DNA from 3 places in the Methylobacterium sp. 77 genome. Region 3 is predicted to be linked to each of the others. Evidence: predicted binding sites of a transcription regulator. Region 3 holds the regulator's gene; each other region holds the start of a gene.
The links. Region 3 encodes PhoB, which activates phosphate uptake and scavenging genes when phosphate is short. Its sites were predicted from a motif close to TGTCATNNANCTGTCAT; they were not measured.
Positions count from the first base shown of each region.

Region 1: the regulator PhoB is predicted to act here: its motif matches at 2,162-2,178, upstream of A3OK_RS0112930 (ceramide glucosyltransferase).
Region 2: the regulator PhoB is predicted to act here: its motif matches at 3,192-3,208, upstream of A3OK_RS0104820 (PhoX family phosphatase).

Region 1 is NZ_KB910516.1:2,731,338-2,741,634, reverse strand. Features, by position in the region: gene eat (ethanolamine permease) at 1-830, opposite strand, end outside; gene A3OK_RS0112930 (ceramide glucosyltransferase) at 932-2,092, opposite strand; gene A3OK_RS0112925 (NAD(P)-binding protein) at 2,223-3,170, shown strand; gene A3OK_RS0112920 (histone deacetylase) at 3,167-4,066, shown strand; gene A3OK_RS0112915 (TetR/AcrR family transcriptional regulator) at 4,073-4,669, opposite strand; gene A3OK_RS0112910 (efflux RND transporter periplasmic adaptor subunit) at 4,833-5,894, shown strand; gene A3OK_RS0112905 (efflux RND transporter periplasmic adaptor subunit) at 5,891-6,976, shown strand; gene A3OK_RS0112900 (efflux RND transporter permease subunit) at 7,040-10,132, shown strand; gene A3OK_RS0112895 (SGNH/GDSL hydrolase family protein) at 10,133-10,297, opposite strand, start outside.
Region 2 is NZ_KB910516.1:1,033,213-1,043,509, forward strand. Features, by position in the region: gene A3OK_RS0104795 (hypothetical protein) at 1-234, shown strand, start outside; gene A3OK_RS0104800 (transcriptional regulator) at 227-607, shown strand; gene A3OK_RS0104805 (di-trans,poly-cis-decaprenylcistransferase) at 646-1,356, shown strand; partial or broken gene bchE (magnesium-protoporphyrin IX monomethyl ester anaerobic oxidative cyclase) at 1,384-2,991, shown strand; gene A3OK_RS0104815 (hypothetical protein) at 2,924-3,121, opposite strand; gene A3OK_RS0104820 (PhoX family phosphatase) at 3,258-5,246, shown strand; gene parE (DNA topoisomerase IV subunit B) at 5,384-7,474, shown strand; gene A3OK_RS0104830 (porin family protein) at 7,675-8,496, opposite strand; gene A3OK_RS23890 (hypothetical protein) at 8,832-9,275, shown strand; gene A3OK_RS0104840 (formylmethanofuran dehydrogenase subunit C) at 9,356-10,153, opposite strand; gene fhcD (formylmethanofuran--tetrahydromethanopterin N-formyltransferase) at 10,150-10,297, opposite strand, start outside.
Region 3 is NZ_KB910516.1:4,308,858-4,319,154, forward strand. Features, by position in the region: gene recN (DNA repair protein RecN) at 27-1,700, shown strand; gene A3OK_RS0120415 (hypothetical protein) at 1,801-2,010, shown strand; gene A3OK_RS0120420 (hypothetical protein) at 2,105-2,356, opposite strand; gene pstS (phosphate ABC transporter substrate-binding protein PstS) at 2,637-3,671, shown strand; gene pstC (phosphate ABC transporter permease subunit PstC) at 3,811-4,785, shown strand; gene pstA (phosphate ABC transporter permease PstA) at 4,803-5,693, shown strand; gene pstB (phosphate ABC transporter ATP-binding protein PstB) at 5,740-6,558, shown strand; gene phoU (phosphate signaling complex protein PhoU) at 6,647-7,372, shown strand; gene phoB (phosphate regulon transcriptional regulator PhoB) at 7,479-8,180, shown strand; gene A3OK_RS0120455 (DUF3320 domain-containing protein) at 8,255-10,297, opposite strand, start outside.

The sequences.
Region 1 (10,297 bases), 1.6 Mb from region 3:
CTTGACTCGCCCACCACCGTCTTCATCGCCTGGGGCAGGGGATCGTTGAGGTTGCTCAGGGTCCGCCAGTCGCCCGAACCCCCGGCGAAGATCATCACCCCGAAGGCGAGGACGGTGAGCGTCAGGACGCCGGTGATGTAGGCGATCGGAATGGTGCGCTTGGGATCTTTCGCCTCTTCCGCGGCCATGGCGACGCCTTCGATGGCGAGGAAGAACCAGATCGCGAAGGGGATGGCCGCGAACATTCCGCCGATGGACGCCAGCGTGAAGGTCGACTCGCCGGCCCATCCGTGGGCGGCGAAATTGCTGAAGCTGAAGGCCGGGGCGACGACGCCCATGAAGACGAGGAGTTCGGCGACCGCCAGGATGGTGACGAACAATTCGAACGTGGCGGCGATCTGCACGCCGATGATGTTGAGGGTCATGAAGATCAGGTAGGCGCCGAGCGCCGCGTGTTTCGGGTCGAGGCCCGGAAACTGGACGTTGAGATAGGCGCCGATGGCGAGGGCGATGGCGGGAGGCGCGAAGACGAATTCGATCAGCGTGGCGTAGCCGGCGATGCAGCCGCCGATCGGTCCGAAGGCGCGCTTGCTATAGGCGAAGGGACCGCCGGCCTGGGGGATTGCCGTGGTGAGTTCGGTGAAACTGAAGATGAAAGCGACGTACATCGCCGCAATGAAAACCGTCGTGACCAGGAAGCCGAGCGTGCCGGCGCTGGCCCAGCCATAGCTCCAGCCGAAATACTCACCCGAGATCACGAGGCCGACGGCGATGCCCCAGAGGTGGAACGCGTTCAGGCCTTTATGGAGGCCGGTGGATTCGGTTTGCATGATGGGTTCCCGCCGTCGGCACGAGAGGCCGTTGTGCAACGGCCAAGCAAGAGTGCTGCCGAACGCGCGGATCGCCAAATGCGAAATGGGGATCTCGTCCTCTATGCTGCCTCGGCGCGGGCACGTAGGCGCGTCGTTTCTTTCGGGCGGATGTCCATGGCGTTCCCGCGCCAGACGATGGCGCTCTGCATCCAGGCGCTGAGCCACATGACGGGCAGGACCGTGTCGCGGAGCAGGAAGGCGAGGAGGAGGCGGGGTGAGCGGTGCCAGCCGGCGCGAGCGGCCAGCGCGTATTCCGCCCCGTACCAGAGCGTGGCCATCGCGACGACGCCGACGACAACCGGCAGGGTCGGGACGGCGAGAGCGGCGATGGTGAAGGGCAGCAGCGCGCCCGAGCCGATCTCGGGTGCGAAGAAGTGCGGGAAGGTGACCCGGCGTAACCGTGCCCAGCGCACCTGCCGCGACCAGACTTCGCGAAACGCCCGCTGTCCGAGAGGCTGCTCGAAAGGCGACGACACGAGGTGGACGCGTTTGCCGGCGGCGCGCACGAGCTTGGTGGCCGCCGCATCCTCGGCGATCTCGGCGGCGAGCGCCCGAATGCCGCCATTCGCGTCGAGGAAGGGCTTGTGCCAGAGCATGCTCTTGCCCTGCGCGAAGCCGAGGCCGAGGCTCTCACCGGTATATTGCCAGCGGGCCTGGAGGGTATTCAGGAAGGCGCATTCGAGTTCTGCGAAGAACCCGCTCGGCCGTGCGCCGATCGGCGTCGAGCAGACGAGCCCGGTATCGGGGCGCCATGAAGCCTGAAGCTGCTGGAGGTAGTCGGGCGGCATCAGCACGTTGGAATCGGCAAGCACCACCCATTCGTGCCGGGCCGCCTCCCAGCCGCGCACGCAATTGTTGAGCTTCGGATTGTCGCTGATGCGCTCGTCGCCGATGATGAGCCGCGCCGGTATCGCCGGATGGCCCGCCATCAGGCGATGCAGCAGCGGGATGATCGGGTCGCGGCCGTCGGCGACGCAGAAGATCAGCTCGTAATCCGGATGGGCGAGAGTGAAGCCGCGCTCGAGCATCTCCTCGCTGAAGGCTTCGAGGCCGCAGACCGGGCGCACCAGGGACATCGGCGCGGCGGTGGGAAAGCTCGGGGCGCCGCGGTGACGACCGATCCGCCATGCGGCGATGGCGACGCTGAGAAGGTTGACCAGGGTCAGCACGGCACAGAGCGAGAGCGCGACGATCGCGCCGGTCTCGATGCTGCCGATCATGCCGCAATTCCTCCGGGCATCCGCCACCCGACGGAACCTGTCCACGTCCAAGGCCCTAACAGGTGGGCTGTTTCAGTCGTATGACAGAGGTGCGGAGCCGGTCGGCTCCCCTGGCGAGGAAGGGAACGGCGTGGGCCAGACGAAGCGCGTGGCCGTTCTGGGGGCGGGGATATCGGGAGCGGTGGCCGCCCGGCGGTTGATCGAGGCGGGTCTCGGCGTCACCGTCTTCGACAAGGGCCGCGGCATCGGCGGCCGCATGGCCACGCGTCGCGTCGCCGATTCCGGTCTCGCCTTCGACCACGGCGCCCAGTTCATGCGTGCGCAAGGCGCGAATTTCAGCGAGCGTCTGGCCGACTGGACCCGGCGAGGTGTCGCCGGCGCCTGGGATGCGCTGGGCGGATCTGTCGGCATCCCGGGAATGACCGCCCCGGTGCGTGATCTCCTCGAAGGGATCGATACGCGCTCGGACCGGACCGTCACGCGAATCGAGAGGACGGACGGCGTCTGGCGCCTCGCGATCGCGGAAGGCGCCGAAGACGATGATTTCGATGCGGTCGCCGTGAGCTTCCCGTCTCCCCAGGTCGCAAAACTCATGAAAGCGAGCGGCCTGGCACTGCCGGGCCTGGATGTGCCGGTCTACGCGCCTTGCTGGTCGCTGATGCTCGCCTGTGAGCGGGATTGCCCGTTGCAGGCTGGTCCCTTGAGCGACGGGAGCGGGGCGATCGCTCAGATGTTCCGCGAGGACAGCAAGCCGGGCCGTTCGGCCGAAACCGTCCAGGTCGTCGTCCACGCCACGCCGGAATGGTCGCGTGCGCATCTCGAAGAGACGCGGGAGCAGGTCACCCGGATCCTCGTCGGGGCCATCGAGACCAGCCTCGGAACCGCGGTGAGGCCGATTCATGCCAGTGCCCATCGCTGGCGCTATGCCCTCGTCGAGACGGCCCTGAACGAGGATTGCATCTACGAATCCTCGCTCAAGCTCGGCGCCTGCGGCGACTGGTGCCTCGGCCCGAGGGTGGAGGCCGCCTATGACAGCGGCGCCGCGCTGGCCGCGCGGATGATCGCCGATCTGGCATGATCCCGCCCATCGTCGTCCATCCGGCCTATCAAGCCGTCCTGCCTGACGGGCATCGCTTCCCGATGCGGAAATACGGGCGCCTCGCCGAGACGCTGGTGCAGCTCGGTCTGGCGCCCGCCGGCTTCGTCAGGCCGGAGCCGGCCGACGCGGCTCTGCTGAGGCGCGCGCACCGATCGGATTACGTCGAGGCGATCCTGTCCTGCTCGGTGTCGCGGGAGATCGAGCGCAACATCGGCCTGCCGGTGGATGAGAGCGTCGTCGCCCGTTCGCGCGCGTCCGCCGGCGGCACACTCGCCGCGGCGCGCCTGGCTCTGGAATACGGTCTCGCCGGAAGTGCAGCTGGCGGCAGCCATCATGCGCGGCGTGAGACCGGTGCCGGCTTCTGCCTGTTCAACGACGTCGCCATCGCGGCCCTGGCGCTCCAGGCGGAGGGCACGATCCGGCGGGCCCTCGTCGTCGATTGCGACGTGCATCAGGGGGACGGTACCGCCGATTGCCTCGCCGGGTCGCCGGACCTGTTCACGCTCTCGATTCATGCCGAGAAGAATTATCCGACGCGCAAGATCGCCGGCGATCTCGATATCGGCTTGCGAGACGGCGTGGACGATGCCGGCTATGCCGCGATCCTCGCGGCGCATCTGCCGAGCCTCCTCGACGGCCTCGCCCCGGACCTCGTGTTCTACAATGCCGGGGTCGACCCCCATGCGGACGACCGATTGGGACGTCTGTCGCTGACCGATGCCGGCCTGCATGCGCGCGATCGCTACGTCGTCGGCGAGGCGCGCCGCCGCCGCATCCCCCTCGTCGCGGTCATCGGTGGCGGCTATGCCAGCGACATCGACGCGCTCGCCGCCCGCCACGCCATCGTCTTCCAGGCCATGGCGGCCCTGGTCTGACGATCGTCAATCCGAGCCGCAGGTGTCCGTCGTCGGCGTCTCACCCTCCGTGACCGAGCGTGCCACCTTCTCGAGGCCGTCGAACAGCCGCTCGAGTTGCGGCCCCTCCATGGAATGGAAGCCCAAGGTCCGGGTGATCAGCAGGCCCAGGGTCGAGAAGACCAGCGCGGCGCCGATCCCCGGGCATCGTTCGATCTTCTCCAATCCGGCGAGCCGCTCGCTGAGAAAGGCGTTGAAGCCGGCGAAAGCCTCCGGGTTCTCCGCCGAGGCGAGAAGAAGCGCTCGCGGAAATCCCTCCTCGTCGGCATAGACCTCGCGAGCATGGGCGATCAGGGCCAGGGGCAGGGCCGAGGGGCCAGCCCCCTGTGCGACCTCGTGCCGGGCGATGCCCTCCTTGATCTCCTTGAGCTTGCGTTCGGCGAGCGCCGAAATCAGTGCGTCCTTGGATGCGAAATGGTGCAGCACTCCACCCTTGCTCAAGCTCGCCTCGGTCGCGACCGCATCGATCGTCAGGGTGCGCGTGCCCGAACGCCGAATCAGGCTCTCTGCCGCATCGAGGATGATGCTCGCCCGGTCCTCGCGCCGTGTGCGCGGCTTCACCATCTGATTCACTCTCGCTAAAAACCGTCTGGACGGTCGGTAAGATAGCCGATAGGGATAGGGTTCGATAGAGCTTTAACGGAACGGGATTGCAGTGTCTGGTCTGACCAAGTCCGTTCGCCGGGTCCGCACCGCCCGGGCCGTCGTCATGATCGGTGTCGTCGCCATGCTCGGCATTCCCGCGCATGCGACGGAAGCGGCGAGCCCGACCGCTGCGGGCGCGGCGAAGCAGAGCGTCGCGGTGGTCAGGACGGCGAAGGCCGAGCGTAGCACCATCTCCGCCGATCTCGTCTTCACCGGCGATATCCAGGCTCAGTCGCAGGTGAACGTGGCCTTCCGCAACAACGGCAAGATCGCCACCCGTCTGGTCGAGGTCGGAGACCATGTCACCGCCGATCAGGTTCTCGCCAAGCTCGATCCGCAGGAGCAGCGTTCGAATCTCAACAACGCTCAGGCCGCGCTCACCTCGGCCGAGGCGCTGCTGACCCAGGCCAAGGTCAACTTCAAGCGCCAGGAGATGCTGCTCTCCAGCGGCTACACCACGCGGCCGAGCTACGACGATGCCGAGCAGCAATTGCGCACGACCCAGGCGTCGGTGGATTCCGCCAAGGCGGCTCTCGGCACGGCCCAGGAGCAATTCTCCTACACCGATCTGAAAGCGGGCGTCGACGGCATCGTCCTGAGCCGCAGCTTCGAGGTCGGGCAGGTGGTCCAGGCCGGCCAGACCGTCCTCACGATGGCCGAGGATGGCCCGCGCGATGCGGTGTTCAACGTCTTCGAGGCCGTGCTGGCGACCCCTCCCGAGAGCAAGGAGGTCGGTATCACCCTGCAGGCGGACCCGAAGGTGCAGACCGTGGGCACCGTGCGCGAGATTTCGCCGAGCGTCGATTCCGCCTCCGGGACGGTTCGGGTGAAGGTCGGGCTCAAGGATACCCCCTCCGCCATGACCCTCGGTTCCATCGTCATCGGCACCGGCAAGTTCCGGCCGCAATCCGCGATCGTCCTGCCCTGGTCCTCGCTCTATCGCTGGGAGAACGGCCCGGCGGTCTGGGTCCGCGATCCGGCCAGCGGCAAGGTCGCCCCGCGCATCGTCACCATCGACCGCTACTCGCCCAACACGATCGCCCTGTCCGGTGGCGTCGAGCCGGGCGAGGAGGTCGTGATCGCCGGGATCCAGTTCCTCAGGCCGGGCCAGACGGTCTCCGTTGCCGAGGAGATCGTTCGATGATCCGCGCCGGTGCCCGCTTCGTCGTGATCGCGGCCACTCTTGCCGCCCTCGCTGCCTGCCACGCCGCTGAGGAGGATGCCGGCCCGGCGCCGGTACGGCCCGTTCTCTACACGGTGGCGAAGCCCGTCGAGACGATCCTGTTCGGGCCCTTCGCCGGATTCGTCGCGCCCCGCTACCAGTCGGAGATCGGCTTCCAGATCGCCGGCCGCATGATCGCCCGTGACGTGACGATGGGTGACGTGGTGAAGAAGGGGCAGCGTATCGCCGCGCTCGACCCGGTGGTGACGCGCTTCGCGCTCACACGCGCGGAAGCCGACCTCGCCGATGCGATGGGGCAGGCGGAGAACGCCAATGCCACCGAGGCCCGGCAGCGCCGGCTCATGACCAACGGCAACGTCACGCAGGCGCGGCTCGACAGCGCGGTCGCGAGCCGAGACACGGCCCAGGCCCGTCTCGCCCAGGCGCAGGCGAACCTGCAGAAGGCCCGCGACCAGATGGGCTATACCGAGCTGCATGCCGATTTCGACGGCGTCGTCACCGTCCGCAGCGCGGAGGTGGGACAGGTCCTGTCGGCCGGACAGGCGGTCGCGACCCTGGCGCGTCCCGAGGAGCGCGAGGCCGTGGTCGATATCCCCGAGGACCTCGTGGGAGCCATGCCGAAGGATGCGATCTTCGCCGTGGCGCTTCAGAGCGCTCCCGACGTGACGGCGACCGGAAAGGTCCGCGAGATCTCGCCCTTCGCCGATCAGCAGACCCGCACGCGGCGCATCCGGATGACCCTGCTCAACCCGTCGGACGCCTTCCGACTCGGCTCCACCATCACCGTCGGGCTGTCGCGCCACACGAAACCGCGGTTTCCGCTGCCGGCCACCGCATTGTTCGAATCCGATGGACGGAGCGCGGTTTGGATCGTGAACGAGGCAGGGGATTCCGTGTCCCGGCGCGACGTCACGGTGGCCGAGCGGAACGACGATCGCGTCGCCATCACCGAAGGTCTGAAGCCGGGCGAGCGCGTGGTGCTCGCCGGTGCTCGCAGCCTCGGCGAGGGTCAGCGCGTCCGCCTGGCCGACAAACCACAATAGTGGTGCCGCAAGAGCCCTTTTCCGAGCTGCGCCGATCCGAACAGCGTCACGCGAGAGCTGCCCGTGAAGAACTTCAACCTGTCCGAATGGGCGCTCGAGCATCGCTCCTTCGTCTGGTTCCTGATGCTGATCTCGATGGTGGCGGGCTTCCTCGCCTACGAGAAGCTCGGGCGCGAGGAAGACCCGCCCTTCGCCATCAAGACCATGATCGTGCAGGCGCGCTGGCCCGGCGCCACGATCAGCGACACCCTCGATCAGGTCACCGAACGGATCGAGAAGGAGTTGCAGCAGATCGATGCCGTCGATTTCAGCCGGAGCTACACCGTGCCGGGGCAGACGACGGTGTTCGTGCAATTGCGCGAGACGACGCCGCCCAAGACCATCCCGGGCATCTTCTATCAGGTCCGCAAGCGCATCGGCGATATCGCCAATACGTTCCCTCAGGGAATACAGGGACCGTTCTTCAACGATGAGTTCGGCGACGTGTTCGGTAACGTCTACGCCTTCACCGCCGATGGCGTCTCCATGCGCCAGCTTCGCGACTACGTGGAGCGGGTGCGGGCTGACCTGAAGAAGGTCAATAACGCCGGCAAGATGCAGCTGCTCGGCGCCCAGGACGAGGCGATCTACCTCGACTTCTCGACCCGCAAGCTCGCCGGTCTCGGCGTCGATCAGGCCGCCGTCATCAAGACCCTGCAGGCCCAGAACGCCATTGCCCCCTCCGGCGTGATCCAGGCCGGGCCGGAGCGCGTCTCCGTGCGGGTCGGCGGCCAGTTCGTTTCCGAGGACAGCCTGCGGACCGTCAACCTGCGGGTGAACGACCGCTTCTTCCGCCTGTCGGACGTCGCCGAGATCTCGCGCGGCTTCACCGATCCGCCGACCAACCTGTTCCGCTTCAACGGCCAGCCGGCGATCGGCCTCGCCATCGCCATGCAGCCCTCCGGCAACCTCCTCACCTTCGGACACGACCTCAAGGCGCGGATGAAGAAGCTCGAGGGTGAACTACCCTACGGTGTCGGAATCCATCTGGTCTCGGACCAGCCGAAGATCGTCGAGGAGGCGGTGGGCGGCTTCACCAAGGCCTTGATCGAGGCCGTGGTGATCGTGCTCGCCGTGAGCTTCATCAGCCTCGGCTGGCGCGCGGGGCTCGTGGTCTCGTTCTCGATTCCCCTCGTCCTCGCCGTGGTCTTCGTGGTGATGCAGGTGATGGGCGTCACGCTTCAGCGCATCTCGCTCGGCGCCCTCATCATCTCGCTCGGCCTCCTCGTCGACGACGCGATGATCACCGTGGAAATGATGGTCGCGCGGCTCGAGGTCGGCGACACGCTGAAGAAGGCGGCGACCTTCGCCTACACCTCCACCGCCTTCCCGATGCTGACCGGCACCCTCGTCACCGTCGCCGGCTTCCTGCCCATCGGCTTCAACGGTTCGGCGGCGGGCGAGTACACCTACAGCCTGTTCGTGGTCATCGCCGCCTCGCTGCTGGTCTCCTGGGTCGTCGCGGTGCTGTTCGCGCCGCTCATCGGCATCAAGCTCTTGCCGAAGACGATCAAGAAACATCACGACCGCCCGAGCTTCCTCCTCCGCACCTTCCGCGCGATGCTGCTTCCGGCGATGCGCTTTCGCTGGGTCACGGTGGCTTTCTGCATCGGCCTCCTCGGCCTGTCGCTCTACGGCATCCAGTTCGTGCAGCAGCAATTCTTTCCGGCCTCGGACCGTCCCGAGATCCTCGTGGACATGACGCTGCCGCAGAATGCCAGCATCGCCGAGACCAAGGCGCAGATGGACCGGTTCGAGGCGACGCTGAAGGGCGATCCCGACATCCTGCGCTGGAGCTCCTATGTTGGGCAGGGCGCGGTGCGCTTCTATCTTCCCCTCGACCAGCAACTCGGCAACGCCTTCTTCGGCCAGATCATCGTCGTGACCTCGTCGCTGGAGGCGCGCGACAAGATGATGGCGAAGTTCGAGGCGCTGGCGGCCAAGGACTTCGTCGGCACCGACGTGTTCGTCCACTCCCTCGATCTCGGGCCCCCGGTGGGCCGCCCGATCCAGTACCGGCTCAGCGGGTCCGACCTGCAGAAGGTGCGCGGCCTCGCGCTCCAGCTCAGCAACATCGTCGCTTCGAACCCGAATGTTGGCCTTCCGAACCTCGATTGGAACGAGCCGGGCAAGGTGCTCAAGGTCGACATCATCCAGGACAAGGCGCGCCAGCTCGGCGTCACCTCGGAGGACATCGCCGGCCTGCTCAACGGCATCGTCGGCGGCCGCTCGATCACCCAGGTCCGCGACTCGATCTATCTCGTGGACGTCATCGGCCGCGCCCAGGCGGCCGAGCGCAACTCCATCGAGACGCTGCAGAGCCTGCAGGTGCCGTTGTCGAACGGCAGCGTCGTCCCGCTCCTCGCCTTCGCCACCGTGAGCTACGAGCTCGAACAGCCCATCGTCTGGCGCCGCGACCGGCTCCCGACGATCACGGTGCGGGCCGCGATCATCGACGACACCCAGGCGCCGACCATCGTCAATGCGCTCGATCCGGCCATCAAGGCCTTCGAGAAGACGCTGCCCGACGGCTATACCCTCGCTGTCGGCGGTGCTGTCGAGGAGAGCGCCAAGGGCAGCGGGCCGATCGCGGCGGTGGCGCCGGTGATGCTGCTCGCCATGGCGATGTTCCTGATGATTCAGCTCCAGAGCTTCCAGAAGCTGTTTCTGGTGGCGAGCGTGGCCCCGCTCGGGCTCATCGGCGTGGTGGCGATCCTGCTTCCCTTCGGCAAGCCGCTCGGCTTCGTCGCCATCCTCGGCGTGCTGGCACTCATCGGCATCATCATCCGCAACTCGGTGATTCTGGTGATGCAGATCGACGAGTACGACCGCGAGGGCATGGCGCCCTGGGACGCGGTTGTGGAGGCGACTTGCCACCGGATGCGGCCGATCCTGCTCACGGCCGGAGCGGCGAGCCTCGCCCTCATCCCGATCGCGCGGGAAGTCTTCTGGGGGCCGATGGCCTATTCCATGATCGGCGGCATCATCGCGGCGACGTTCCTGACGCTGTTCTTCCTGCCGGCCCTGTATGTCGGCTGGTACCGGATCAAGGCCCCGAAGGGGGATCGGCCGAAAGGCGACGCCCAGAGCGCGACCGCCGCGCATGGTCACGCGTGATCAGGGCGCCGATGCCGGGCAGAGCGCCGGCTCGAGCGCGCGCATGACGCGGCGATAGCCGGCAATATGCAGGTCGTCGCGTAAAGCACCGGCGACGGCGTACCCGCTGTCGCCATCGCGCAGGTCGGCGAACGGATCGGCATAGGCGCAGCCGCTCCGCTCGCA
Region 2 (10,297 bases), 3.3 Mb from region 3:
CTGCCCGGCCTGTGGCAGGTGCTGGTGAGCCTGGGGCTCTTCGCCTCGGTTCGATCGCTGCCCAGGGGCGTCGCGCTTCCCGGCGCCTGGTACATGGTGGCCGGCCTCGCCGTTCTGATGCTGGCAAGTGCCGACCACGCCCTCTCGCCTTGGACCATGGGCCTGCCCTTCGCCATCGGCCAGCTCCTCATGGCCGTGATCCTCTACCGTGCCCGGGAGGAGAACGATGTCTGACGCACCCTTCGCCTATGACGGCCTCGACCGTGTGATCCACGAGAAGGCCCGCCTCGGCCTCCTCACCTCGCTGATGGCGGCGCCCAAGGGCCTCGCCTTCGGCGACCTCAAGCAGCTCTGCGGTCTCACCGACGGCAACCTCAGCCGCCATCTTCAGGTGCTGCAGGAAGCGGGCCTCGTCGATATCCGCAAAGGCCATGGCACCGGGCTCGCCAACGGTCTTGGAAGCGCCCGCCCGCTGACCACCTGCCATCTGACGCCGGCCGGACGGCAGCGCTTTCTCGATTATCTCGCCATCCTCGAACAGGTGGTGCGGGACGCGGCCAAAGCCGCCGAGACCGCCGGTCTCCCCCTCGTCGCCCGTCCGGCCTGACGCCCGAGAACCGTCTTTTTTTGCCAAGGAGCTTTGTAATGCAAAGTGAACGCACGCCCGGCTTGCACATCGGGATCATCATGGATGGCAACGGGCGCTGGGCGACCGCACGCGGCCTTCCGCGCGCGCTCGGTCACAAGGCCGGCGTCGAGGCGATCCGCCGGGTCGTGGAGGCGGCGCCGAAACAGGGAGTCGGGACCCTCACCCTCTACGCCTTCTCCTGCGACAACTGGAAGCGACCGGAAACGGAGGTCTCCGCGCTGATGGGGCTACTCCGCCTCTACCTGCGTAACGAGATTGCCCGCCTGATCGAGAACGGCGTGCGCCTCAGCGTGATCGGCCGGCGCGACCGCCTGCCGGAGGGCCTGGCCGCCGACATCGCCCGCGTGGAAGCCGCCACAGTGACGGGGAGGGCGCTGCACCTGCGGGTCGCCATCGACTACTCCGCCCGCGACGCCATTCTCGCCGCCGCGCTCGCCGGCGCCGGCAGGAAAGACATCGGCCGCGAGGCCTTCTCGGCCCTGGTGACGGGCGACGCATGCGTGCCCGACGTCGACCTCGTGATCCGCACCAGCGGCGAGCAGCGCCTCTCGGACTTCCTGCTCTGGGAGAGCGCCTATGCCGAACTCCACTTCACCGAGCGGCACTGGCCGGATTTCGACGCCGCCGACCTCGCCGAGGCGCGCGCCGCCTTCCAGCGCCGCGACCGCCGCTTCGGGGGGCTCGGCGCCACGTCAGCCGCCGCCTGAATCACTGGTGACACGGGAGGGAAAGCCATGCGCATCGTCCTCGTCAACGTGCCCCACCCGGCCATCGGCAGCCGGATTCCCGACGACCATCTGCCGCCGCTGGGACTTCTCGCCGTCGGCGGCCCGCTCATCGACGATGGACACGAGGTGCACCTGATCGATGGCGAGTTCGGCCCCATGGAACCGGGCGCGCTCGTCGCGGAGGCTCTGGCCCTCCGCCCCGATGCCGTGCTGTTCGGGCATTCCGGCTCGACCTCGGGCCATCCAGTCATCACCGACATCGCCTCGCGCCTGGCGAGAGCGCGACCGGGTCTCGCCATCATCTACGGTGGGGTGTTCCCGACCTATCATTGGCGCGAGATTCTCCACGACGAACCCTACGTCACCGCCATCGTGCGCGGGGAGGGCGAGGAGACGGCGCGTCGGCTGATGGCCGCCCTCTCTACACGAAGCCCCCTCGCGGCCGTGCCAGGCATCGCCTTTCGCAGCGGCGACGGGCCTCATGCCACTCAAGCCGCCCCCGTGATCCGCGACCTCGACGCCTACCGCGTCGGCTGGGAGCTGATCGACCACGCCCGCTACAGCTACTGGGGCGGATTACGGGCGGTCGTCGTGCAATTCTCCCGCGGCTGCCCGCATCTCTGCAATTATTGCGGCCAGCGCGGCTTCTGGACCCGCTGGCGACACCGCGACCCCGAGCGTTTCGCCAAGGAACTCGCCCGGCTTCACCGCGAGCACGGCGTGCGGGTCATCAATTTCGCCGACGAGAACCCCACCGTCTCGAAGAAGGCGTGGCGGATCTTCCTCGAAGCGCTGATCGCGGAGGATGTCGGCCTCATCCTGGTCGGTTCGACCCGAGCCGACGACATCGTGCGCGATGCCGACATCCTGCACCTCTACAAACGAGCCGGCTGGGCGCGCTTCCTCCTCGGACTGGAAAGCACCGACGAGGCGACGCTCGCCCGCATCAAGAAAGGCGGCACCACCACCACGGACCGCGAGGCGATCCGCCTTCTGCGGCAGCACGGCATTCTCTCCATGGCGACCTGGGTCGTCGGGTTCGAGGAGGAGACCGATCGGGATTATTGGCGCGGCCTGCGCCAGCTCCTTTCCTACGATCCCGACCAGATCCAGATGCTCTACGTGACGCCCCACCGCTGGACGCCGTATTTCGGCCTCGCCGCCGAACGGAGGGTGATCCAGACCGATCGCCGTCGCTGGGACTACAAGCATCAGGTCCTGGCGACCCGGCACATGGCGCCATGGCGGGTGTTGTTGTGGTTCAAGCTGATCGAGGTGGCGGTCCAGGCGCGCCCGCGCGCCATGGCGCGGGTGTTGTTCCATCCCGACGCCGGGCTACGCCATGCGATGCGCTGGTACACGCGGATGGGCCGCAGGGTATGGCCCTATTGAATCGTGAACTTTCTCCGCGACCCCTTGACCAGCAACGGGCCTAGCGTCGCTGAATTCTGGGGCCAACCTCAGGAGAACGAGGAGGAATCAATGTCGGCGACCCGTCCGGAACGGACTGCCGGACAGAAGCGCCGACGCGGCGTGATGGGTAGCCTCACACGAAGACGAGGAACATTCCGCAGCTTGCGACGAACCCAGCGAGCGAGATGGCCGAGAGGGTAATCAACCTGGACGATGCGGCCGGGCCGTCATCCTGGCCATCGTCGATCAGGGAAAAGGCATGGCCCGCGGCCTGGGACGCGCGGATCAGATCGTCGTGACGCACCATGCTCAGAGCTGCGGACGGCGCCATGTCGATCTCCCAATCGCATCCTTATTGGGTGTGAAAACGCACATGATCATGATTGGTTCCGGACTGCTGGCGTCATCCACCCGCCATGTCCGCGCCCTACGCTTCCTCGACCGCTTCCACGGAGAACGAGTTGACGATGACCGAGCCGCTGCGCACCCGTTCGCAGGCCGCTGAAGACGGCGAGGATGCCGGCTCCAATACCAGCCGCAACGCCACTTTCGGGGACGTGGTCGCTGCCCGGTTCGACCGGCGCGACCTGTTGCGAGGCCTCCTCGGGGTCGGCGCCATCGCGGCGGTGGTGACGCCTCGGGCACTCGCCGCCAGCCCGGCCGCGACGGCTCGGACGGAGGCGCCGGCGTTTCCGTTCACGGAGATCGAAGCGGGCTCCGATGTGCATCACCACGTCGCCGACGGGCACGATGCCGACATCCTGATCCGCTGGGGCGATCCGGTCCTGCCCGGCGCGCCCGCCTTCGATCCACGGAACCAGTCGGCGGCCGCACAGGCCCGGCAATTCGGCTACAACAACGACTTCGTCGGCTACTTCCCGATGCCCGGCGCCGACGACCCGGCCGCGCACGGCCTTCTCGTGGTCAACCACGAATACACCAATGAAGAGCTGATGTTCCCCGGCCTCGGCCGCCAGGACATCAAGACCGTCGCCTTCAAGGGCATGAACCGCGACCTCGTCGACATCGAGATGGCCGCCCATGGCGGTTCGGTGATCGAGGTGAAACGCACGGACGGCAAATGGGCCGTGATGCCGGATTCCCGATACGCCCGCCGCATCACCGCCGAGACGCCGATGGCCTTGTCAGGCCCCGCCGCAGGCTCCGACCGGCTGAAGACGTCGGCCGATCCGTCGGGCCGGGCGGTGAAGGGGATGATCAACAACTGCGCCGGCGGCACCACGCCCTGGGGGACGTGGCTCACCTGCGAGGAAAACATCAACTACTACTTCTCCGGTGTTCTCGCCGAGGATTCGGCCGAGGCGCGCAACCACAAACGCCTCGGCCTGCCCGGCAACGCCTATGCCTGGGGTCGCTTCCACGAGCGCTTCGACCTCTCCAAGGAGCCGAACGAGCCCAACCGCTTCGGCTGGGTGGTGGAGATCGACCCGTTCGATCCGGCCTCCGTCCCAACGAAACGCACGGCGATGGGCCGGTTCAAGCACGAGGGTGCCGCCGGCATCGTCGCGAAGGGCGGGGCTTACGTCGTCTACCAGGGCGACGACGAGCGCTTCGACTACGTTTACAAGTTCGTGACGGATGCGGCGGTGAACGTCGCCGACCGGAGCGCCAACCGAGACATCCTCGATTCCGGCACGCTGCATGTGGCGAGGTTCGATGCGGATGGGCGCGGCGCGTGGATGCCCCTGGTCTTCGGGCGAGGCCCATTGACGCCGGCGAACGGGTTCGGCTCCCAGGCGGACGTCGTCATCGAGGCTCGTCGCGCCGCCGACCTCCTCGGTGCCACCAAGATGGACCGGCCGGAGGATGTCGAGGCCAACCCGAAGACCGGCAAGGTCTACGTCATGCTCACCAACAACGTGAAGCGTAAAGCGGACGATGTGAACGCCGCCAACCCGCGCCCCGACAACCGCTTCGGCCACATCGTCGAACTGACACCGGATGATGGGGACCACGCGGCCCTGGGCTTCGGCTGGGAGATCCTGGTCAGGTGCGGCGATCCCTCCATCGCCGCGGTCGGCGCCACCTTCTCCTCGGCGACGACGAAGGACGGTTGGTTCGGCATGCCGGACAATTGCTCGATCGACGGCCAGGGCCGCCTCTGGGTCGCCACCGACGGGAATTCGCCCTCGAAGACGGGCCGGAATGACGGCATCTGGGCGATCGAGACGCAAGGGCCGGGGCGGGGTACGGCCAAGCACTTCTTCCGGGTGCCGAACGGCGCCGAGATGTGCGGCCCCTATTTCAGTCCCGACGACACCACGTTCTTCGTCGCCGTCCAGCATCCCGGCGAGGCCGACGAGGAGGATCCGAAAGCCTTGCCCGCCACCTTCGAGGCCCCCTCCACCCGCTGGCCGGATTTCGACGAATCGATGCCGCCCCGTCCCGCCATCGTCGCCATCACCAAGCGCGGGGGCGGACGGGTCGGGACCTGAGGGGCGGAGGCGACTCCGATACCCCGACGACACAGCGTTAACGGAATCGGCGCAAGCTGTGCAGGAACACGGGGAGGACGCGGTCCGCGAGGGCGGCGACGCTTCACGTTTCCGTTTCGTTCCTGTATGGTTGATCGATGACACAGCGCGAGACCTCACGCCAGGCCGTTGCGGCCCCAGCCGGCGGCCGGCCGAGCGACCTGTTCGCAGGTGGTCAGGCGCCCGTGCGGGGCGCGAAAGCGTCTTCCGCCACCCGCGCCCCCCTCGACAAGCTCCCCGTCGAATCCGCCGAGGCCGGCTACGATGCCTCGTCGATCGAGGTGCTGGAAGGCCTCGAGCCGGTCCGGCGGCGGCCGGGCATGTATATCGGCGGCACCGACGAACGCGCCCTGCACCATCTCTTCGCCGAGGTGGTCGACAACTCGATGGATGAGGCGGTGGCGGGCCATGCCAGCTACATCGAGGTGGAACTGGAAGCGACCGGTCACCTCGTGATCACCGATAACGGGCGCGGCATCCCGGTGGACCCGCACCCGAAATTCCCCGGCAAATCCGCCCTCGAAGTCATCATGACCACCCTCCATGCGGGCGGCAAGTTCGACTCGAAGGTCTACGAGACATCGGGCGGCCTGCATGGCGTCGGCATCTCGGTGGTCAACGCCCTTTCGGACATCCTCGAAGTCGAGGTCGCCCGCGGCCAGATGCTCTACCGCCAGACCTTTTCACGCGGCCATGCGCAGGGGCCACTCGTGGAGGTCGGCCGGGTGCAGAACCGGCGCGGCACGCGGGTGCGCTTCCATCCCGATTCGGAAATCTTCGGGGCACTGAAGTTCGATCCGCGCCGGCTGTTCAAGATGGCCCGTTCCAAGGCCTACCTGTTCGGCGGTGTCGAAATTCGCTGGCGCTGCGCGCCGTCCCTGATCGAGGGCATGACCGACGTGCCGGCCGAGACCGTGCACCGCTTCCCCGGCGGCCTGCGCGACTATCTCGCCCGTGATCTTGAGGGCAAGGAACTCGTCACGGACGCGGTCTTCTCGGGCAAGATCACGAAAACCGGCGGGCACGGCTCCCTCGAATGGGCCGTCGCCTGGATGGTGGTGGAGGACGGGGTCTCGCACTCCTACTGCAACACCATTCCCACCGCCGAGGGCGGCACCCACGAGAGCGGCCTGCGCGTCGCTCTACTGCGGGCCTTGCGCGAACATGCCGAGCGCGTCGGCCAAGCCAAGCGCATGACCTCCGTCACCACCGACGACGTCATGGCCACCTGCGCCTCGATGCTCTCGGTCTTCATCCGCGAGCCGGAATTCCAGGGCCAGACCAAGGACAAGCTCGCCACGGTGGAAGCGTCGCGCATCGTCGAGACGGCGATCCGCGACGCGTTCGACCATTGGCTCGCCGCCTCCCCGGCCCAGGCCAACAAGCTCCTCGACTGGGTGATCGACCGGGCCGAGGAGCGGGTCCGCCGGCGCCAGGAGAAAGAGGTCGCGCGCAAGTCCGCCACGCGCAAGCTGCGGCTTCCGGGCAAGCTCGCCGACTGTTCCAAGGCCGGAACGGCAGGCTCCGAGATCTTCATCGTCGAGGGCGATTCCGCCGGCGGATCGGCCAAGCAGGCGCGCGATCGCGCCAGCCAGGCCATTCTTCCGCTGCGTGGAAAGATCCTCAACGTCGCCTCGGCGAGCCGGGACAAGATGGGCGCCAACCAGCTCATTTCCGATCTGACCCAGGCGCTGGGTTGCGGCACGGGCAACAGCTACAAGGGTGAGGATCTGCGCTACGAGAAGGTCATCATCATGACCGACGCGGATGTGGACGGCGCCCATATCGCCTCGCTGCTGATCACCTTCTTCTACCGGCAGATGCCCAAGCTGATCGACAAGGGGCATCTCTACCTCGCCATCCCGCCGCTCTACCGGCTGACCCACGGCGCCAAGACGGTCTATGCCCGCGACGACGCCGACAAGGAGCGGGTCATCAAGACCACGTTCAAGGGCGGCAAGGTCGAGATCAGCCGCTTCAAGGGGCTGGGCGAGATGATGCCGGCGCAGTTGAAGGAGACCACGATGGACCCGAAGAAGCGCACGCTCCTGCGCGTCGCGGTCCTCGACGAGGCACGGGATTCCACCGGCGACGCCGTGGAGCGCCTGATGGGCAACAAGCCCGAAGCGCGCTTCGCCTTCATCTCCGAACGGGCCGCCTTCGCCGATGGAGCGGCCCTCGACATCTGAACCGGAGCGCCGATCCCCGCTCCGCGCGAACGCGTCCAGACGTCGTTTTCGACACCGCCGATGCGACGGGACCGGACGGAGCCGATCGCTCCTAGTTCGCGACGAAAAAAAGCCCGGCCTTTCGGCCGGGCTTTTCGTTTGCACCATCCCGACGGTCGCGCGGGTCCCGAAGGAGCGCGCGATCGCCGGGTCGGATCGGCCTAGTACGAGCCGAACTTGTAGTTCAGGCCGGCGCGGACGACGGCGAACTCGGTCTCGCGAGCCGAGGGGCTGAGCGCGATGACGTTGGTGGCGGGGTTGAACACCGAACGGGCGCCGCGGCCGTCCTGCTCGAGGTTCACGTACAGGCCTTCGACCTTCAGGGTGACGGCCGAGGACTTGAAGAAGTTGAAGAACGAGTCGGTGGGGAGAGCGTATTCGATACCACCGCCGGCAGCGTAGCCGGTGCGGAAATCGCTGCTGCCCGAACCGCCGTCGCCGTAGGCGAAGCCGCCGGTGCCGTACACGAGGGTGCGGTCGAAGGCGTAACCGATACGGCCGCGAACGGTGCCGAAGAAGTTCATCTCGTTGCCCGGCAGGAGAGCCGTGGCGGCGGGAGCCGAGAAGGCGGCGCCGGGGGTGCCGGTGAAGGTGTAGGTGCCGGCGCGCGACTTGTTGCCGAAGTCGGTGTACTGGGCGTCAGCTTCGATACCGACGACCACACCCGAACCCGGGGTGAACTGGTAGTTGTAGCCGACCTGGCCACCGCCGGTGAAGCCTTCGAGGCTGTTGTTGTTGTTCGAGACGAGCACGCCGTTGGTGCCGCCCGAGTTCAGCACGGAGCCGGTGGGCAGGTTGTAGCGGTCGCTGTTGCTGCCGGCATCGAAGCCGTAGCCGGCGTTGATACCGAAGTAAGCGCCCGTCCAGGTGAACACCGGCACCGGCACGAAGATCGGCGGGGCAGCGCGGCGCGGAAGATCGGCGGCCGAAGCGACGCTGGTCAGGCCGGCGAGGACGGTCGTAGCGAGAAGCAGTCTTTTCATTGTGTTTCGGGTCCTGATGGGCATTGAGCCTGGGTGGCTTGTAGGCTCGGACGGAGGTGAGGTCTGTCGCATTCCTGCAACAACATTCACCGAATACAAGGCTCACCGTCAATGAACGGTAAAGGTTAGGTCCAGGTGAGGATTGAGCGGCCGCCGGTGTGTTCTGGCGCACGTCAGGCTCTTTCCGGACACAATTGCGTGACGAGCCAGATCCGTTGCCACGACGTCCCATCTCCATTTGCAAGAATGACTGTCTAAGCGGAACAATTCTGCAGAACGCGGGTTAGGACCGGATTTTTATCACGGCGGTCGCTGTCAGTGGCGCTCGTTCGCCCTTGGCAGAGACGGTGCAGGCGCAGGATCGTGCCCTGGCACGCAGGCGCAGTAAGGCGGAATTAACCGTAACCGGCGATCTTGTATCGCAAGCGGTCGCAGACGGCATTCAGCAGTGGCGAAGCCCTACGGACATCCCTGTCGATGCATCGATTTTCATGATCCGGCCGTTCGCTTCCTCCAAGCCGGAGCCGTTGGAAGAAAGCCGGCTCGCCGCGCCGACCTTGCTGCCATGGGCGATCAAGGTGTCCCTCATCCTGACGGCGGTCGGATTCGGCGCGAGTTTCTATCTCTCGAAGGCGCTGCCCGGATCGACGACATCCGCCCAATTGGCGAGACTGGCCGAAGACCCGGCGACCACGGGGTCGATCGCCGGAAGCCGCCGGTCGTCCGGCATCGTCCCGCGCCCATCCCCCGCCGGAAACATGGACCTCAGGCTGCGCTGATCGTCACGAATGCGACGGCGTGAGCGACGTGTCTTCGTCACCGACGGAGGCGATCCGTCGGTGACGGGACCGGCTCCCGATCAGCCGGCCGAGACCCATAGCTCACCCTTTCCGAGGGTGGCGAGATCGCCCGAATAACGCTTGAGCGCGCCGGTTGCGAGATCGGCATGGGCTGGGCTCAATGCGCGCAGAGAGCGGGCGAGAAGCCGTAGGAACACGAGGTCGTGGGTTCCGGTCTCGACGAAACTCGGGCTCAGGGCGCCGTGCCCACCGGCGAGGATCGTGCCGCGCCGCATGCCGTAGCCCGGATGGTCGCCCACGGAGAGGGCCGCGATCGTGCCCGCGATCATCCGCGATCCGGCATGGGCGCCGGCGGCACCGACCAGGATCATGCCGCGCCGCATGCGGTCGCCGAGAAAATCGCCGGCCGATCCGCGGATCACCAGAGTGGCGCCGTCGAGCCCGGCCTTAGCGGCGTAAACCGCCCCGCCAGCGTGATCCCCGGCATCGCCTTCGATCGTGATCGTGCCGCCCTTGGCTCCGGACCCGGCATAGGGACCCGCCGATCCCGTCACCGTGATGGAGCCCGACGCCATGCCGGCGCCGAGGCGCTGGCCGACATCGCCGAGCACGCGGATCGTGCCGCCACTGAGCGACGCGCCGACCTGGTCGAGCCGGGATGAGCCGCCCTCGATGGTCAGGCTGTCGGAGCCGTCGAGCGACACCGAAAAACAATCGCCGAGCGTCAGCCCGCGACGGCTGGTGCCGACCGGGAGATTGCTCGCTTCGGCTTCTGTCAGCCCGCTCAGCGACAGTGGCGTCACGTGAAGGAAATCGAGCCGCTCCGGCGGCTCCTGGCGCAGGGTGAGGGTGCTCATGCCGCTCCAGCCTCGCTCGCCGGCTCTTTCGAGAGCAGGTCCTTCAGGTGATAATGGTGGCGGCCGAGATTGCCGCCGTAATTGCCGGCCGTCACCGCCACCAGCCCGTGCGCGGCACCGGCCTCGGTCGAAGCGTGCAGGGCG
Region 3 (10,297 bases):
GTATCCAACGAGGCCAAACCCGCGGCATGCTGAGTCAGCTCGCGATCCGCGACATCGTTCTCATCGATAAGCTCGCCCTGAATTTTCGCGAAGGCCTCAGTGTCCTGACCGGAGAGACAGGCGCGGGCAAATCGATCCTGCTCGACGCCTTCGCGCTGGCGCTGGGCGGACGCGGCGATGGCGGATTGGTGCGCCACGGCGAAGGGCAGGGCGGTGTCACCGCCGTTTTCGACGTGCCCCTCGATCATCTCGCCCGCCGTCTCGCGGCCGAGGCCGATATCGATACCGAAGGCGACCTGATCCTGCGCCGCGTGCAGATGGCGGACGGTCGCACCCGTGCCTTCGTCAACGATCAGCCCGTGGGCGTGCAGGTGCTGCGGGCCATCGGTGCCGCCCTCGTCGAGATTCACGGCCAGCACGACGACCGGGCCCTCGCCGATCCCGGCACTCACCGCGCCATCCTCGATGCCTTCGGTGGCCTGCAGGGGCCGCTCGCGGCGGTGGGGGAGGCGGCCAGGCGCGTGCGTGCCGCCCGCTCCGCTCTGTCCGAGCATCGTGCCAAGGTCGACGCCGCGCGCAAGGAGGTCGACTTCCTGCGCCATGCCGCGACGGAACTCGAGACACTCGATCCCCAGCCCGGCGAGGAGACGTCGCTGGCGGATCGCCGCATGGTGATGCAGCAGAGCGAGAAGGTGGCGCGCGAGCTCACCGAGGCGATCGAGGCGGCGGGCGGTCCGAATTCCGCCGTGTCCCATCTCTCCTCCGCCATGCGTAAGCTGGAGCGGCGGACGAGCCAGATCCCGGCCTTGGTCGAGCCCTGCATCGCGGCGCTGGACGCGGCGCTCGCCGCCCTCGACGAGGCCCATTCCGTCCTCGACGCGGCCCTGCGCGAATCGGAGTTCGATCCGCGCGAGCTGGAGCAGGTGGAGGAGCGTCTGTTCGCCCTGCGCGCGGCGTCGCGCAAGTATCATGTGCCGGTGGATGACCTCGCTGTCCTGCGTCAGCGCTACGAGGCGGATGTGGCTGCCATCGATGCCGGCGAGGAAGCCCTCGGTTCCCTCGAGGCGACGCTCGCCCAGGCCGAAGCGGTCTACACGAAGGCCGCGACGAAGCTCGGCGAAGGCCGCCGCAAGGCCGCCAAGGCCCTCGACGTCGCGGTGAAGGCCGAGCTGCCGCCGTTGAAACTGGAACGCGCCCGTTTCATCACCGAGATCGTCACGGATCCCGAATCACGGGATCCGGCGGGTTATGACCGGGTTGAATTCTGGGCGCAGACGAATCCCGGCACGCGGCCCGGCCCGATGATGAAGGTCGCCTCGGGCGGCGAGCTCTCGCGCTTCATGCTCGCCCTGAAAGTGGTGCTTGCTGACAAGGGGTCGGCACCGACCCTGATCTTCGACGAGATCGATACCGGCGTGGGCGGCGCCGTCGCCGATGCCATCGGTGCGCGCCTCGCCCGCCTCGCCGCGGGTGTACAGGTCGTCGCGGTCACTCACGCGCCTCAGGTCGCCGCACGCGCCGAGACGCATTTCCTCATCGCCAAGGATCCGGTGAAGGGGCGAGATCGGGTCGCGACGCGGGTCTCGGTCCTGGAAGCGCCTGCGCGACGGGAAGAAATCGCCCGGATGCTGGCCGGCGCCACGGTGACTGATGAGGCACGTGCGGCAGCGGCGCGGCTTCTCCAATCCACGGATGCATAAATCGCTGCATTAACCCTTGGTTAACCATCTTCATCGATGGTCGGCTCATGACGCATCGAATCGTTTGGAACCGCGTCGGCACATCGGTGGAGATTGCGTGATGGATCTGGGAGACGGTGAGACCGATCCCCGGCCCGTGAACGAAGCGGACGGGCTGCCGATTCTGACGAGTCCCACGCGCCACCATCTCGGCGGCGCTCTTCGGGCGATCTACGAAGATACGTTCGATACCCAGCCGATTCCCGACGGGCAGATCGACCTGCTCCTGCGCCTTCGGCACAAGGAACGCGACCGCCGCCGAGTGGGCTGAGAAAGTCCTCAGCCTTCACGGATCATAGGGGGACGCTGCTGCCGCGGCATGAGCTGCCGGCCGCGATCGCCTATCGTCGACAAGCCTTTAACCGCTACCAGCGGCGGGCCCCCGGCATGCGCTGATACTCAGCTGCGCGAATCAGCGTCATCACCGCGTCCAGATCCGCGAGCAAGCTGCGCTCTTCCTCGCCCGCTTTCACCACTTCGCCCGGATCCGTTCCGAATTGTTGACGCTGATGAGCGAGCGTGAGGTCGCGCTCCAGGCTCTCCCTGCGTGCGTGTAGGGCCAGAAAAGAGGCATCGTCCTCATCGCCCGTGCGTGTCACACTCGATTCGTTCTCCACGTCCGTGACCTTCCAAGACGCCTGTTAAAGACGGGATGCTCCGTCATTGGGCTCGTCGAAATGTATAACGCATCACGCCGGGAAACCGTGCCTCCCCGTTTGCCGACTTGTCCCGGCGCTCATTTCCCACTCCTCCTACACAGACGAACTCGTCGGCGCGGCGCTTCTGTCATCCATCTGTCATGGCTCCGTCATAGAGCCGGCATCATCGGGCAGGTAATGGTGCGCCGCAGCAGGGCAAGCCCTCGCACCGTGCCCCGACAGATGACGGAGAGCTACCGTGAAACCCTTGCATTTCGCCCTCGCCTTTGGGCTCGCGACCGCTCAGTTCGGTGTCGTCGCCCAGGCTGCCGACATCACCGGTGCCGGCGCGACCTTCCCCTTTCCGGTCTATTCGAAATGGGCCGAGGCCTACCGCAAGGATACCGGCACGGGCCTGAACTACCAGTCCATCGGCTCCGGCGGCGGCATCAAGCAGATCCAGGCCAAGACCGTCGATTTCGGTGCCACCGATGCACCGCTGAAGGGACCGGCTCTGGAGAAGGACGGCCTCGTCCAGTTCCCCACCGTCATGGGCGGTGTCGTCACCGTGGTGAACATCGCGGGCATCGAGCCGGGTAAGCTCAAGCTCACCGGTGAACTCGTCGCCGATATCTACGCGAACAAGATCACCAAGTGGAGCGACGCCAAGATCGCCGCCATCAACGAAGGGCTGAAGCTTCCCGACGCGCCGATCACCCCGGTCTACCGCTCCGACGCCTCCGGCACGACCAGCATCTTCACCAGCTATCTCAGCGCGGTCTCCGAGAGCTGGAAGAAGGAATTCGGTGCAGCCACCACCGTCAGCTGGCCCGCAGGCCAGGGCGGCAAGGGCAACGAGGGCGTCACAGCCACCGTGAAGCAGGTGCCGAACTCGATCGGCTACGTGGAATCGGCCTACGCCAAGCAGAACAAGCTCAGCTACGCGCTGATCCAGAACAAGGCCGGCAAGTTCCCCGCTCCGGATGACAAGGCATTCCAGGCCGCCGCCGCCGCCGCCGACTGGAAGGCCGCTCCAGGCTTCGGCATCTCCCTCGTGAACCAGGCCGGCGACGATGCCTGGCCGATCACCGCTGCCACCTTCATCCTCGTCTACAAGGACCCCGCCGACACGGCCAAGTCGGCCGAAGTCCTCAAGTTCTTCGATTGGGCCTACAAGAACGGCGACAAGCTCGCCACCGACCTCGACTACGTGCCGCTGCCCGAGAACGTCGTCTCCCTGGTCCACGCCGAGTGGAAGGAGATCAAGGGCAAGGACGGTAAGCCCGTCTTCTAAGGCGGTCTTCCGACCGTTTCCACGCCCTGGCAGGCCTGGCGAAAACGCCGGGCCTGCTCCGCAAGAAGACGCGGTGGCCCATCTCGCCACCCGCCGCCTCACACGATACGACCCCTCAAGGTGAAGAAGCAGACGTCGGATGGCCGCCTTGACTGAACAGATCGCGCTGGCACGCACGGGTTCCCCCCATCGCAAGAAACCGGGTGGACTCGGCGACCAGATTTTCCGCGCCGCCTCCTACGCGTCTGCGCTGCTGGTGCTCCTCTTCCTCGCCGGCATTCTGGCTTCCATCGCCTACGGCGGATGGCCGGCCTTCGCCGAGTTCGGCCCCGGCTTTCTCACATCGAGCGCCTGGAACATCGGCCAGGAACAGTACGGCGCCCTCGTCGCCATCGTCGGCACCGTGGTCTCGGCCTTCCTCGCCCTGGTCATCGGCGTGCCGATCTCCATCGGCATCGCCGTCTACCTGACCCAGCTCTGCCCCGGATGGGCGAGGAAGCCCGTCTCGATGACGATCGAGCTTCTCGCCTCGGTGCCGAGCATCATCTACGGCATGTGGGGGCTGTTCATCTTCGCCCCGCTCTTCGCGCATTACGTCCAGATGCCGGTGTCGAGCCTCGTCGAAGGCCTGCCCATCATCGGCACGCTGTTCTACGCCCGCGTTCCCTCCGGCGTCGGCATTCTGACGGCCGGCATCATCCTCGCCATCATGATCGTGCCCTTCGTCGCCTCGATCACCCGCGACATGCTCGACCAGATCCCGACCATGCTGCGCGAGAGCGCCTACGGCATCGGCTGCACGACCTGGGAGGTGGTGCGCCACGTGCTGGTGCCGCAGGCTTCGGTCTCCATCATCGGTGCGGTGATGCTTGGCCTCGGCCGCGCGCTGGGTGAGACCATGGCGGTGACCTTCGTTATTGGAAACGCCAACCGGCTCTCGGCCTCCGTGTTCGATCCCGGCTCGACCATCGCCTCGCGCATCGCCAACGAGTTCAACGAGGCCGATGGCCTCCAGCTGAGCTCGCTGATGGCTCTCGGCTGCATCCTCTTCGTCATCACCTTCGTCGTCCTGATCATCGCGCGCCTGCTCGTCCGGCGCGTGAAGGTCGCCTGAGCCCGGGAGCCCGCATCATGGACGCCGTGAACACCCTCGCCACCCCCGCACCCGCGCGTATCAGCCGTGTCCGGTCGAGCCGCCGGGTCGCCGACAAGCTGCTCATCGTCGGTAGCACGATCGCGACGCTGATCGGCATCGTCGTCCTCGGCTCAATCCTGCTCATGCTCATCGTCGAGGGTGTGAAGGGCTTCTCGCCGTTGCTCTTCACCGAGCCGACACCGGGCCCCGGTTCGGAAGGCGGCGGCATCGCCAACGCCATCCTGGGCAGCTTGGTTCTGACCTTGATCGGCATCGTCATCGCGACGCCGGTGGGTGTCATGGCCGGCACTTATCTCGCCGAATACGGTCGCAACTCGAAGCTCGCCGACCTCATCCGCTTCCTCAACGACATCCTGCTCTCGGCCCCATCGATTCTCATCGGCCTGTTCGTCTACACCCTGATGGTGAAGCCGATGGGGACCTATTCGGGCTGGGCCGGCGGCGTCGCGCTCGCCATCATCGCGACCCCGGTGATCGTGCGCACCACCGAGGACATGCTTCGCCTCGTGCCCTCGACCCTGCGCGAAGCAGGTGCAGCACTCGGCGCACCGCCCTCCATCGTGATCAAAAGCATCACTTGGCGCGGAGCCAGTGCGGGCATCGTCACCGGCATCATCCTGGCGCTGGCCCGCATCGCCGGCGAGACTGCCCCGCTGCTGTTCACCGCGCTGAACAACAACAACTGGTTCTCGCCCAACCTCATGGGCGGCATCCCGAACCTCCCGGTGATGATCTACCAGTTCGCCCTTTCGCCCTACTCGAACTGGCAGCAGCTCGCCTGGGCCGGCGCCCTGCTCATCACCGCCACGATCCTTGCCCTGTCGATCGTGGCCCGCTTCGTCATCAAGAGCGAGCGGGCGCGCTGATCCCGCGCCCCCGTCCCATCCCGCCTTCGACAAGGACACGCACCCGATGAACGCCGCTCCCGCGATCCCGCAGGCCCAGTTGACCGGACGCCACAAGGCCGACGAGCAGGCCCCCGTCCGCATCGCCGTGAAGGATCTCAACTTCTATTACGGCTCGTTCCACGGCTTGAAGTCGATCAACCTCAACTTCCATGACCGGCAGGTGACCGCTCTGATCGGCCCGTCGGGCTGTGGGAAGTCGACCCTGCTGCGCACCTTCAACCGGATCTACAGCCTCTATCCTGAGCAGCGTGCGGAAGGTGAGATCCTGCTCGACGGGCAGAACGTGCTCGATTCGAAGGTCGATCTGAACGAACTGCGCTCGCGCATCGGCATGGTGTTCCAGAAGCCGACGCCCTTCCCGATGTCGATCTACGACAACGTTGCCTTCGGCCTGCGCCTCTACGAGAAGCTGCCCAAGGCCGATCTCGACGTCCGCGTCGAGGAATCCCTTCGCAAGGCGGCCCTCTGGGACGAGGTGAAGGACAAGCTCAAGCAGTCCGGCATGGGGCTGTCGGGCGGCCAGCAGCAGCGTCTCTGCATCGCCCGCACGGTGGCCCAGCGCCCCGAGGTGATCCTGTTCGACGAGCCGACCTCGGCCCTCGACCCGATCTCGACGGGCCGCATCGAGGAACTGATCGAGCAACTGCGCTCGGAGTTCACCATCGTCATCGTGACCCACAACATGCAGCAGGCCGCGCGCATCTCGCAGTTCACGGCGTTCATGTATCTCGGCGAATTGGTCGAGTTCGGGCCGACCACCCGGATCTTCATGAATCCCGAGAAGCGCCAGACCCAGGACTACATCACTGGCCGCTTCGGCTGAGTTCGTCCGCGCCGCCCCCGGGCGGCACCGGTCCCGATCGAAACGCGATGCAGGCCGTGTCAGGCGGCACTGATCGAGGAGTGCGAGCATGCCCAACCACATCGTCAGTTCCTACGACACGGAACTGGAAAACCTGCGTCGCTCGATCTCCGAGATGGGCGGCATCGCTGAAAAGATGATGACCGATTCGGGCAATGCCCTGGTGCGGCGGGACGTTAGCCTCGCCCAGGCGGTCATCGGCGCGGACAAGCGTCTCGATTCGATCCAGCACGAGGTCGAGGAGCGGGCGATCCTACTCATCGCCAAGCGCCAGCCGCTCGCGATCGATCTGCGCGAGACGATCTCGGCGATCCGCGTCTCGAACGACCTCGAGCGGATCGGCGACCTCTCCAAGAACGTCGCCAAGCGCGTGGTGGCCATCGCCGATCAGGTTCAGCCGCAGAAGATCGTCATCGCCGTCCAGCACATGGGCGACCTCGTGCAGGAGCAGCTCAAGGACGTGCTCGACGCCTATGCGAGCCAGGACGTTAAGGCAGCTTTCGACGTGTGGGAGCGCGACGACGCCATCGACGCGCTCTACAACTCGCTTTTCCGCGAGTTGCTGACCTACATGATGGAAGATCCGCGCAACATCTCGTTCTGCACGCATCTTCTGTTCTGCGCCAAGAACATCGAGCGGATCGGCGACCACACCACCAACATCGCCGAGACGATCCACTATCTCGCCACCGGCGAGAACGACCTCGCCGAGCGGGATCGTCCGAAGAACGACGCGTCGAACTACGCCACCGTGACGTTGCCCGAAGGCGCCTGATCGTCACTCCGGTCCATACGCCGCGGCAGAGAGCTTCGTGGCGCGACCCTCATGCGGCCGTCCCGATGTCGAGCGGGGTGGCCGCCCTCACCCTGAAAACACCCGCATGAGTACGCGCATCCTGATCGTCGAGGACGAGGAGGCCCTCACCCTTCTCCTTCGCTACAACCTTGAGGCCGAGGGCTTCGTCGTCGATTCCGCCGCGCGCGGCGACGAGGCTGACCTGCGACTGCAGGAGCAGGTTCCCGACCTCGTCCTCCTCGACTGGATGATGCCCGGCCTGTCCGGCATCGAGCTATGCCGGCGGATTCGTGCGCGGCGCGAAACCGAGCGGCTGCCCGTCATCATGCTGACGGCGCGCGGGGAAGAGGGCGACCGCATCCGTGGCCTCGGCACCGGCGCCGACGACTACATCGTCAAGCCCTTCTCGGTACCGGAGCTGCTCGCCCGGGTGCGCGCGCTCCTGCGCCGTGCCAAGCCCGCCCATGTGGCGGACCTGTTGATTGCCGGAAACATCGAGCTCGACCGTGTCAGCCACCGCATCCGACGGCAGGGACGCGAGATCCATCTCGGGCCGACCGAGTTCAAGCTCCTCGAATTCCTGATGCAGAGCCCCGGCCGTGTGTTTTCCCGCGAGCAGCTCCTCGACGGGGTTTGGGGGCACGACGTCTATATCGACGAGCGCACGGTGGACGTGCATGTGGGCCGTCTGCGCAAGGCGATCAATCGCCCACGTCAGAGTGATCCGATCCGCACCGTACGGGGCTCTGGCTATTCCTTCGACGAGATGTTCTCGACCGACGAGTGAGCGCCGGCTCGCCGATCGAGCCAGTCCGGAAAGGGTCGCCTGCGTCTCCGCATGCCTGGGCAATTATCCCGGCACTATCGGCCGGTGCCTTCGGCATGTTCCCGAGCCATGAGAGCGGCTCGCGCGAGGCGGCCGCGATGCGCTTCGGTCATCCGCGTGATTTGCAGATGCGAGGCCATCCTCGCCTCGACGCCGGGTGAGGGATCGAGATCGCGGGCAAGGCCGGCAAGTTCCTGGAGCGGGATGTCGGCGACCGGCCGGATCTCGCCCTTGGATGGCCGGAAGCGGACCGGTCCGGACGGGACATCGCCAGCCGGCCAGAGGATGATGCGCTCCTCTTCCTTCGTGCACGGATGGAGCGGAGCGATCGCGATCGACGCTCGCTGGCGGAGGCGACTCGTGATCCGGGTAAACCCGTGCGCCCTCACGATCCGTTCGGCGACGCGATCGGCGAAGATCGGACCTTCCGCTCCGACGATATGCGCCGCCATGGCGGTGAGCGTGGGACCGTATTCCGCGTCGTGAAACCGCGCGGGTTTCGCGGCCGGCGCGAAATCCGAAAGGTCGGCGACCTCGTAGAACGGCAATGGCTCGATGAGGCTCGCCTCGGCCTGCCGCTGATCGGGTACGGCGTCGGCTGTGACCGGGGCCGGCTTTGCTCGGTCGGCATCGAGATGGGCCCGAAGCGCGATGTCGAGCCGGTCGAGGGCGCTCTCGGAATCGTTCCACCAATCGGTGCTCCAGACCCGATGGATCCGCCATCCGAGATCGGTGAGCACCCATTCGCGCAGGCGGTCCCGGTCTCTCGCCGTCGCCGCCCGATGATAGGTTGCGCCGTCGCATTCGATTCCGGCAAGGTAGCGGCCGGGACTGTCGGGATGGACAATACCGAGGTCGATGCGGAACGAGGACACTCCGATCTGGGGCACTACGCTCCAGCCGCGTGCGTTCAGCGCCGCCATCACCGCTCCTTCGAACGGAGATTCGACGTCTCCCCCCGTTGGCGCGGCGGCCGTTTCGAGGGCGCGGGCACCGTGTTCGGCGAAATCTAGGAAGTGCTTGAAGTCGCGCACCCCACGGGCGCTGCCGCGGCCGAGATCGACCTGATCGGCACGGATTGAGGCAAAGACCACGAGTTCGCGCCGGGCGCGGGTGATCGCGACATTGAGCCGGCGGTGGCCGCCATCGCGGTTGAGGGAACTGATCTGCCCCGTGATCCGGCCTGCCGCATCGGGGCCGGCCGCCACCGAGAACAAGATGCTGTCGCGCTCGTCGCCCTGGACGGTCTCGAGGTTCTTGACGAAAACCGGCTCTTTCCATGTTCGCCCGTCGAAGAAGCGTTCCAGCTCCGGCTTTGCCCGTCGCTCGGCATCGAGCAGGTTCTCGATCAGCCGCTGTTGCTCACCGTTGAAGGTGACGATCCCGAGGGAGCATTCCTCCGCCGCGAAGGCGGGTGCCGTGAGGCGTGTCACCACATCCGCCACCAGCGCGCGCGCTTCGGGCCGGTTCACCCGCGCACCGCCGCGCTCGTAGAGACCGTCTTGAACGTGATGCAGCCGCACCGCGCGGTCCTCAGTGACGGGCGAGGGAAATGTGATGAGGCCGCCGCGATAATAGTGCCGGTTCGAGAAGGCGATCAGGCTCTCGTGGCGGCTTCTATAGTGCCAGGCGAGGCGCCGCTGCGGCAGGTTCGCCGCGAGGCACTCGTCGAGGATGCTCTCCTGATCGGTGACGTCGAGACCATCGGAGAGGTCGTCTACGCCGCGATCCCCGACATTGGTCGGCGGCAACTGTTCGGGATCGCCGACGATGACCACCTGTCGCCCCCGCGCGATGGCGCCGATGGCATCCCATGGCGTGATCTGCGAGGCCTCGTCGAAAATCACGACATCGAACGGCTTCGCCTCGGCCGGCCAGTATTGGGCGATCGAGAGCGGGCTCATCATCAGGCAGGGCGTCAGGCGGGTCAGAGCGTTCGGCATCCGCGCGAAGAGCTGGCGCAGGGGCATGTGCCGGGCGCGTTTGGTGATCTCGCGCGCCAGCGTGCCCCATTCGGGATCGGCGCCAAAGGCGGTGGCGAGCGGGACGCGGCCACCGATGCGGACACGCACCGCCCC